DNA from 2 places in the Variovorax robiniae genome. Region 2 is predicted to be linked to the other one. Evidence: predicted binding sites of a transcription regulator. Region 2 holds the regulator's gene; the other holds the start of a gene.
The links. Region 2 encodes sigma-54, which starts transcription at its own class of promoters, with help from an activator protein. Its sites were predicted from a motif close to TGGCANGNAANCTGCTTT; they were not measured.

Region 1: WKW79_RS27655 (pilin) is a predicted target of sigma-54. The motif match lies at 2,388-2,405, and genes of this name have one in related genera.

Annotation. Positions count from the first base shown of each region.
Region 1 is NZ_JBBKZS010000016.1:87,225-91,971, forward strand. It holds gene WKW79_RS27645 (polysaccharide biosynthesis protein) at 1-84, shown strand, start outside; gene WKW79_RS27650 (PglL family O-oligosaccharyltransferase) at 99-1,850, opposite strand; gene WKW79_RS27655 (pilin) at 1,892-2,332, opposite strand; gene WKW79_RS27660 (3',5'-cyclic-nucleotide phosphodiesterase) at 2,538-3,344, opposite strand; gene WKW79_RS27665 (CHASE2 domain-containing protein) at 3,371-4,747, opposite strand, start outside.
Region 2 is NZ_JBBKZS010000012.1:9,546-14,292, reverse strand. It holds gene lptA (lipopolysaccharide transport periplasmic protein LptA) at 1-707, shown strand, start outside; gene lptB (LPS export ABC transporter ATP-binding protein) at 707-1,546, shown strand; gene rpoN (RNA polymerase factor sigma-54) at 1,557-3,143, shown strand; gene WKW79_RS23915 (TolC family protein) at 3,542-4,747, shown strand, end outside.

The DNA of each region.
Region 1 (4,747 bases), on a different contig from region 2:
GAAAATTGCGGGGCATCACCCTCTGGCGTCGATATTCGCGAATGGCTTCGCCTCCACGTCCCCGAATACGCGCCACGCAGCTAAGCCAAGAGCAACTGTCAAGGCGCTATTTTTTCGGAGATCCCATTAACGCATTGCTCGGCAGTGCTATTTCTATTTGGCCATACGTACCTCCGCAACAACGAGTTGGAGCTTTGAAATTCGGCCCAAACTGCCGGCAATGCTTGCCGTGTTTTCTCATCCGTGAGATATTGAATTTTAATCATCCATCGACAGGCCTCGCTCGGTTGGTCGCTCAAGGCATAATATCGAATCAAATTAATCATATTTGAAAGCGATGGCATTGCTCGCGTTGCTTTTTCAAAGTCAAGGTGGTCGCCAGCTTGCCGCTCACCAAAATCGGTTTTCATCATGACCAAGCCGGCACGCAATTGATCAAGAACCAAAACTGAAGGAACAGTTGCCGGGACAGTCATTCTAATCCGCGCCTTTTCAAACCTGATCGCCTGCAATGCCGACTCGATTCGAAAATAGTCAATAACGGTCACAGACACCATCATCAAAACGACTGCCGTCCACGCTAGAACCATTTCTTTTCTAACTTTCAGAAGGCTCCGAAAGTTGAATCCAGCAATTTGCGAGCCTACTATTAGTCCCAGCGGCAATAAGAAATAGGCATAGTAAAGCGGGAACTCGAACATGCTATGGATAAATACTACCATCAGCATGGACGCGCAGATGAAGTCAAATACCGTTTCGACGCGGATCAGAACGTAGATTATCCAAAGAACAATTGCAAAACCCAGTGCCATCCCAAGGGGGAGCCCCGTCCAGACAATGAGATCCAAGAACAGATTGTGCGACTGCGCAGCAATCATGTGAGACAGCGACGGATACGCCTCGGCGACGCTCACGTGAGCCTCAATGGCATTGTTCCAACCAAATCCGAAGTAGAAATGATCTTTGAGTGCGTGCGACATCATCGACCATATTTCGATTCTGAGTTCCCTCGTATTTCTTGTCAAAAGATCAACGGGCACGTCAAGATAGAGTTGGGTACTGATAGTTCTGATGCAAAAAAAACTCACCAAAAACAGAGGCAGCAGCCACAGGCCATGTACGAACAGGCTGCGTGAGAAAATTTTGCGCTTTAACAATAACGCCACTCCGCATATGAGTATTGTAAGAAGCGCGGTTCTTGATTGCGTCAGGACTATACCCATGCCCGTAAACAGCAGCAAGAAAATAAACGTTGTTGCTCCAATGAGTTTTCTGGACTGCGCCCATCCAAAGGACAGGCAGCCGAGGAGCAACAAGGTCGCCAATTGATTTGGCTGTCCCAGATTTGCATAGGGTCTTGACCCGTCTTGAGCGAGCACCCAGATATCAAGAATTCCATCACTTTCAGTGAATCTCAGCCACTGGTAGAGTTGCAATCCAACAGAGACGATTGCGGCAATGCCAAAGGCCACCGAAACAAAACTCAACGCAGATCCTGGCAACTCTTCCTGCATTCGACGACCTGTTACGACTGCTGTCAAGAAGAGCAACAGATAACCGGCACCTATCCAAGACTGACCAAAAAAAGCCAATTCACCTTTCAAGTACTGAATGAGCGGTATCAGAGCGCAAAGCAGAACCACGCATTCAACTACGGAGACTCGATAGTTGGCTGCACCGGTCCATGACACGACGAGGGCTAATCCGCAAATTACAAGGCAACTCCATATCTCAGAATGAAACGCCGACCATGGAAATGCGTGGTTCGGTAAGAGCCAAGCGATGGCAAGGAGCCCGCCTCCTAGTGCTAGGCTGATGCTCTTATTGTTGGCGACGGTTTGCAGGTTCATAAAAAAAGGCCCCTTGCGGGGCCCTTATTGACAAGCTACTCTTACTTGCAGCTAGAGGGACGGTATTTAGCGTCAATCGTGCCTGAACAGGCCCACGTGACAACACCGTTGGAATCTGCAGTGCCGGTCAAGGTAATAGTGCCCGTGACACCCGTCGGCAGACCCTGAGAAGTCGCAGTGATAACGCCAGTTGTAGAGGCCGTCGATGAATACGCCACTCCGTTAACATATTTCGACGACTGCGAAGGAATAGTGAAGGACGCGGTGGCCGGGAACCCGCCTGTAGTACTGACGACTTCAGCGAGGTTAGTACGCGCGGCAGAAGCTGCCAGCACGACTTCGGACACCTTGGCGCGCGTCGTGTAGTCTTGGTAAGCGGGCAACGCGACCGCCGCCAAAATACCAATGATCGCCACAACGATCATCAATTCGATAAGGGTAAAGCCGGCTTGGGCGCGGCGGGCAATGGAACGACGGTTCATTCACTTACTCCAGATTGGTTGAGAGAGCCCGGGAACTCCCCGGAGCGATGTCACTATCGCAGCATCTGTGCCACAGGTAGCCACCCCCCTCTGGTCGCCAATTTGTTCACAATCCGCTTACAGCATCTGACATAACTTGTTGGTAGGCCGAAAGCGCAGGTGACATTTTTTGTCAATTGACCCAAACGCGTCATTCCCCGTCACCTCAAAGCGTCAGCACCGCAGCCGCCTTCAGCCATCGAATGTCCCGAGCCTCCACCCCTTCCGCCTTCCACCCCTCCGCCAGCGCATCGATCTGGCTCATGATCTCTTCCGTCTCCGCCGGCTTGGTGTGCGTGATGTAGATCGGGTAGTTCTTCCCCGGCCCGATCTGCGCCAGCTCATGCGCCAGCGTCGTGGGCGACAGGTGCAGGCTGCGTCGAGCGAGCGCTTGTTCTCGGTTGCTGAACGCCGTCTCGATCACCAACATTCCCACATCCAGCTCGTTCACCCGCCGCCAGAATGGCTCATTGCGCTCGGTGTCCCCACTGAAGACCCAATGCCGCGTCCCCTTCGCACAACGCACCGCATACCCACACGCCGGCACCGTATGCACAGCCGGCAGCACCTCGATGTGCTTCGGCAAGCTGCTCCCCAACTGCAAGGTCTCGCCAATCGCCACCGGATGAAAGGTGACAAACGGCGACTCCGTGCTGGGTATGCTGGCGAAGTCCGGCCAGATCACGTTGTTGAACACATGCGCCCGCAGCGCCTCGATGGTCGCGCGCAACGCATGCACGCGCAGCGGCTTGGTCCGCAGGCTCGCCACGGTGTCGAGCATCAAGGGGAGGGAAGCGACGTGGTCGAGGTGCGAATGGGTCAGCAGCACGTCGTCGATGCTGGCCATTTCTTCCAGGGTGAGGTCGCCCACACCGGTGCCGGCGTCGACCAGGAGGTCGTTGTCGATCAGGAACGAGGTCGTCCGGCAGTCCTTGGCAATGGCGCCTGAGCACCCCAACACTCGCACCTGCATGTTGCAGCCGCCTCTTCTCTTGATCGCTACTTGGAATCGAACCGGGTTGCGCCGTCCCATTCCGGGTCAAAGGGGCGCAATTTCATCGAGGCTAAACGCTCCGCATACAACCGGTAAAGGACTTTTTTGGCATCCAGTGCCTGGAGCGCGTCCAAGGCTGTCTGCGCTTCGTCGGGCTGCTGCGTTTGATACGCCCTCAGCATCCGGGCCCACAGGCGGAGTTGGCTGGCCTCTTCCTCGCTGATCCCATCTGCGCGGCCCACTGGCGCGTAGATCGTAACGGCCTGCTGCCGGCCCTTCACGCGCACCCGGTCCAGCTCCTGCCAGGCGTAGGCAGGGCCCGATTGCATCGTGGTTTCGCTGGCCACGACGGTCGCGCCGTAGATGACGCCAAGGCCTTCGAGGCGCGACGCCAGGTTCACCGCATCGCCCACCACCGTGTAGCTGCGCCGCACGGCCGAGCCCATGTCGCCGACGCTCATGACGCCGGTGTTGATGCCGATGCCCACGCTGATTTCCGCCCGGCCGTCCGCGCGATTCTGTTCGCTGAGTTCGCGGATCGACGCGGCCATGTCGATGGCGGCCTGCACGGCCAGCGCCGCATGATTCGGCGCGTCCACCGGCGCGCCCCAGAAGGCCATGACGCAATCGCCCATGTACTTGTCCACCGTGCCCCCATAGCGGTTGATGACCTGTGTGAGGCGGTTGAAGACGGTGTTGAGGAATTCCTGCAGTTCCTGCGGCGCGAGTTGCTCAGAGAGATGGGTGAAACCGCGCATGTCGCAGAACATGACTGTGAGCTCCTTGCTCTCCGCACGCATGCTGTACTGCTCCGGATGCTCGAGCATCTTCTCGACGAGTTCGGGCGGCACGTAGGTGCCGAACAGGTTGGCCAGACCGCGCCGGCCACGCTCTTCCACGAAATAGCCCCAACCCATGTTGGCCGCGAAGGCCAGGGCGATCATGAGCAGCGCCGACGCAATGGGCAGGACGAGCCCGGCCGACACGAACAGCCACGCGTTCAGTGCCACCACGCCAGCGATGGTGGCGATGAAGAGGATCACCGCTCGCGACATCCGCAGCAACGAAAGACCCACCGCCAGAACCAGTCCGGCGACGGTGAGTACGACGACCTCGTAGCCCAGCGCATAGTCCGGCACCGCGAGCAGCCGGCGGTCGAGCAGGGCGGAGACCACGTTTGCATGCACTTCCACGCCCGGGAAGGTCGCGTTCGTCGGCGTGGCGCGCAGGTCTTGCAAGCCCGGCGCGGTGGTGCCCACGAGCACGATCTTGCCTTCGAGCTCGCCGGGCGCGAGCGCGCCGTCCAGGACCGACAGGGCCGACACGTACCGGAACGAACCGCCCTGGTCGCCGCCCGGCCCGCGATAGGGAATCAGCATGCG
Region 2 (4,747 bases):
TGACCACGCGCTCATTCCTCCTCACCCCGCTTCGATCCGCATGCAAGGCAACCCTCGGTCTGCTCACCCTGGCGGCCGTTGCGGGCGCGCCGCTGGCACACGCTGAAAAGGCCGATCGCGCCAAGCCGATGAACATCGAGTCCGACTCGATGCGCTACGACGACCTGAAGCAGACCAGCGTGTTCACCGGCGCCGTGGTCGTCACCAAGGGCACCATCATCATCCGCGGCGCGCGCATCGACGTGCGGCAGGACCCTGAGGGCTACCAGTACGGCGTGGTCACCGCCGCACCCGGCAAGCTGGCCTACTACAAGCAGAAGCGCGACGCGCCCGGCGGCGACGAGTGGATCGAGGGCGAATCCGACCGCATCGAGTACGACAGCCGCGCCGACAACGTCAAGTTCATCGGCCATGCCGTGATGCGGCGCCTGATCGGCAGCAAGGTCAACGACGAAAGCAGCGGCCCGCTGATCGTCTACGACCAGAGCAACGACACCTTCACAGTCAACGGCTCCACCGTGCCGCCGGACGCTGCCGTGTCGACCGGCACGCAAGGTGCGCGGGTGCGTGCGGTGCTCACGCCGCGTCCGCCGGCCAACGCAGTGCCGGGCAGCCCCAGGGCCGGCTCCGCGCCTCCGCCGCCCGCGCCGGCCCCTGGCGCCGGCCTGCGCTCCACCACCACGCTCGGTGGGGAAGCGCGTCCGTGATGCGCAACGACAACGCCTTGATCGACACCGGCGGCGAGCCTTTGCTCGGGTCCGGTGGCGGCGCCGTCGCGGGTATCGCCGGGAACGGCAGCCGCCTGGAAGCGCGCGGCCTGCAGAAGTCCTACGGCAGCCGCATGGTGGTCAAGGACGTGTCGCTGGGCGTGCAGAAGGGCGAAGTGGTCGGCCTGCTCGGTCCCAACGGCGCCGGTAAGACCACGTCCTTCTACATGATCGTGGGCCTGGTCCGGGCCGATGCCGGCGACATCACCATCGACGGCGAGCCGATCGCGCACATGCCGATCCACCGCCGCGCGCGCATGGGGCTGAGCTACCTGCCGCAGGAGGCCTCGATCTTCCGCAAGCTGACGGTCGAGCAGAACGTGCGCGCCGTGCTGGAGCTGCAATTCGAGACCAATGCCAAGGGCAAGCGCGTGCCGCTGACCGAAGGCCGGATCGCGCAGCGCCTCACCGAATTGCTGACCGACCTGCGCGTCGAACATCTGCGTGATTCCCCGGCACTGTCACTGTCGGGCGGAGAACGCAGGCGCGTGGAAATCGCGCGGGCGCTGGCCACCCAGCCGCGCTTCATCCTGCTGGACGAGCCCTTCGCGGGGATCGACCCGATCGCCGTGATCGAGATCCAGCGGATCATCAGCTTCCTGAAGGGGCGCGGCATCGGCGTGCTCATCACGGACCACAACGTGCGGGAGACGCTGGGCATCTGCGATCACGCTTTCATCATCAGCGACGGGCAAGTGCTGGCACAAGGCACGCCTTCGGAGATCGTCGACAACGCGGAGGTACGCAGGGTGTATCTCGGCGAGCATTTCAGAATGTAGGGGCCTCGGCATGAAGCAAGGCCTGTCGCTGCGCGTATCGCAGCACCTGGCACTGACGCCCCAATTGCAGCAGTCGATCCGGCTGTTGCAGCTGTCGACGCTGGAACTGAGCCAGGAAGTCGAGCAGATGCTCGACGACAACCCGTTCCTGGAACGTACCGCGGAAGAGGCCGTGCGCGAGGAGTTCGGCCTCGAGGCTGCGGACACGCCGCCGCCGCGGGACGACGACTTCGCGACCGTGCCAGCCGCCAACGGCGCCGACGGCCCCGCCACGAGCGCCGCTTCGAACGATGCGGATGCCGCCACCGCCGATGCGACCGCCGACGGCGTCTCCGACGGCGAGCCCGACTGGGGCGGCGACGGCACCGTCGACATGGTGCCCGACGACAGCGAATGGGGCGGCGACGCCCCCGCGCGTGCCAACAACCTGAACGGCGACGAGCGCGCCGACGCCACCGAACTGGCGCGCAGCCAGGAGTCGCTGCAGGCCTTCCTGCACCGCCAGGCCCTGGGCCTGCGCCTCGACGATACCGACCGCGCCGCGCTGAGCTTCCTGATCGAGTCGCTCAACGACGACGGCTACCTGGAGGACTCGCTGCCTGCGCTGGCCTCGGGCCTGGCCGGCAGCGACAACGACGAGTTCGATGAACTTGTGCACCGCTTCCAGATGGCGCTGGGCCTGCTGCAGAGCCTGGAGCCGGTCGGCGTGGGTGCGCGCGACCTCGGCGAATGCCTGGCGATCCAGCTGCGCGCGCTGGCCGATGAGGATGAATCCGAGGACGAGGAGCAGGTGCGCAAGGTCGCCATCGCGATCTGCAAGCTGCCGATGGACCTGCTGGCCCGCCGCGACTTCAAGCGCCTGGCCACGCTGACCAAGAGCAACGAAGAACTGGTGCGCGGCGCGATGCAGCTCATCGCGCGGCTGGAGCCCAAGCCGGGCCGGCGCTTTGTCGACGTCGAGCGCAACGTGGTCGTGCCGGACGTGATCGTCTCCCGCACCGGCCGCGGCGCCTCGCTCAAGTTCCGCGTGATGCTCAACCCGGACGTGATGCCGCGCCTGCGCGTGCACGACATCTACGCCGGCGCGCTGAAGGCGCACAAGGGCGAGGGCAGCCAGGCGCTGTCGCAGCGGCTGCAGGAGGCGCGCTGGTTCATCAAGAACATCCAGCAGCGATTCGACACGATCCTGCGCGTATCCAACGCCATCGTCGAGCGGCAGAAGAACTTCTTCGTGCATGGCGAACTGGCCATGCGGCCGCTGGTGCTGCGCGAGATCGCCGACGAGCTGGGCCTGCATGAATCGACCATCAGCCGCGTGACGACCGCCAAGTACATGGCGACGCCCTACGGCACGGTGGAGCTCAAGTACTTCTTCGGCTCTGCGCTGGGCACGGAGACGGGCGGCAATGCGTCGAGCACGGCGGTGCGGGCGCTGATCAAGCAGTTCGTGACCAGCGAGAACATCAAGAAGCCGCTGTCGGACAGCCAGATCTCGGACATGCTCAAGGAGCAGGGGATCGAGTGCGCGCGCCGGACGGTGGCGAAGTACCGCGAGGCGCTGCGGATCGCGCCGGCGAATTTGCGCAAGGCGCTGTAGCGCTGCGTTCGTTCCGGGAAGCACGGCCCCCGCTCGGGCGCAGCCGCTGCACGATGGTTGCACGATCAGGGCGCGTGCCGCCTGCGCAATGGCCGTCCGCCGCGGCCGATCAAGACCCGACCGGCACCTGACCCGCATCCGCCCCCTCGTGTTCGCGCATGGGCGGATTGGCCTCGCATTTCCGCGATTTCCGGCATCTGGACAGCGTGGTGAGGCTGGTGAGTGAAGTAATCCACACTCCCGGTGAGTTAATGCTTCGATCAGCGCCGCCAGCGCCCCAGACTGTCAATCAATTGCAAAACTTAAGGTTACAATAAGTAACCATCTTTACAGCATTAGCCACGGTTTTCACCAGTCGGTTCTTGATTTCCTGAAGTTCGCCTTTTCGACCGACCCGTATGAATTTTCGTGCTGCGATTGCTGTAGTTTCTTGCCTGCTCGGAAGCTTCCTGCCGATCGAAACTGTTCGTGCGCAGGCCCTGGAAGTGCTGGTGCGAAGCGCACTCGATTCCAACCCCAAGGTCCTGGCGGCACGCTCCACGGCCCGCGCCTCGAATTTCGAGGTAACCCAGGCGCAGGCGGCCTGGTCTCCACGGGTGGACCTCGTTGCCGATCCGGGCCGTAGCACTGGGGTGACGGGTTCGGGCTCGGTCCAGTCCGGTGACATCGGCCTTCGAGGAAGCCAGCTGCTGTACGACGGCGGCAAGTCCGATGCCGAGATCGACCGGCAGAAAGCCCGGCTGACCGCATCAGAGCAGCGCGTCATCGTCAGCGCCGAGCAGATCGGCGGCCAGATCGCCGACCTCTATCTGGAGGCACTGAAGCAATCCAAGCTCGCCAGCGTCGCCGCGGACAACGTCGCCGCCCACCAGGACCTGGTCAAGCGAGTGGAGGATATCGTCGCGGTCGACCGCGGTCGTGGCTCCGAATTGACCCAGACCCAGGCCCGCCTGGAGCAGGCAAGGATCAGCTTCCAACAGCGGCAATCTGCCTCGGTGGAGGCAAGCGCCCAGGTGGCCAACCTGGTGAGTCGGCCTGCTGTGCAGATATTGCCGGTGCGCGATGCGGCAGCGGTTGCGCCGCAGTCCGAAGCGGTTGCCGGGGTGTTGCTCAAGTCCCATCCGGCCATCCTGGCCGCCGATGCAGATGCCGCAGCCGCGTCGCAAGCTGCCAAGATCGCCGCCGCCTGGAACATGCCCCGTGTCGATCTGCAGACCAGCTTGCAGCGAGGCACCTCGTACCAGTCCGGAGGAAGCTCCAGCCCTGTCGTCGACGTGCGGCTGGCTGCCAGATGGACCGGCTACGACGGTGGTGGTTCGCAGGCGGCTGCATCGGCTGCCGCCGAACAGGCCCAGGCTGCCTTGAACAGCAGCGACGCGCTCTTGCAGGAGCTCACGTCGGAAGTGATCCGGAACCTGCAAGCCATTGCCACGCGAAAGGCGCGCATCGCGACCTGGTCGCTCCTCGTCGCCCAGTTGACTTCGGTCAAGGATGGCTACTGGGAGCAATTCAAGATCGGCCGGCGCTCGATCCTGGATCTTCTGAACGTCCAGAGCGAAATATTCCAGGCTGCCAGCAGCGCGGAAAGTGATCGCATGGAGATC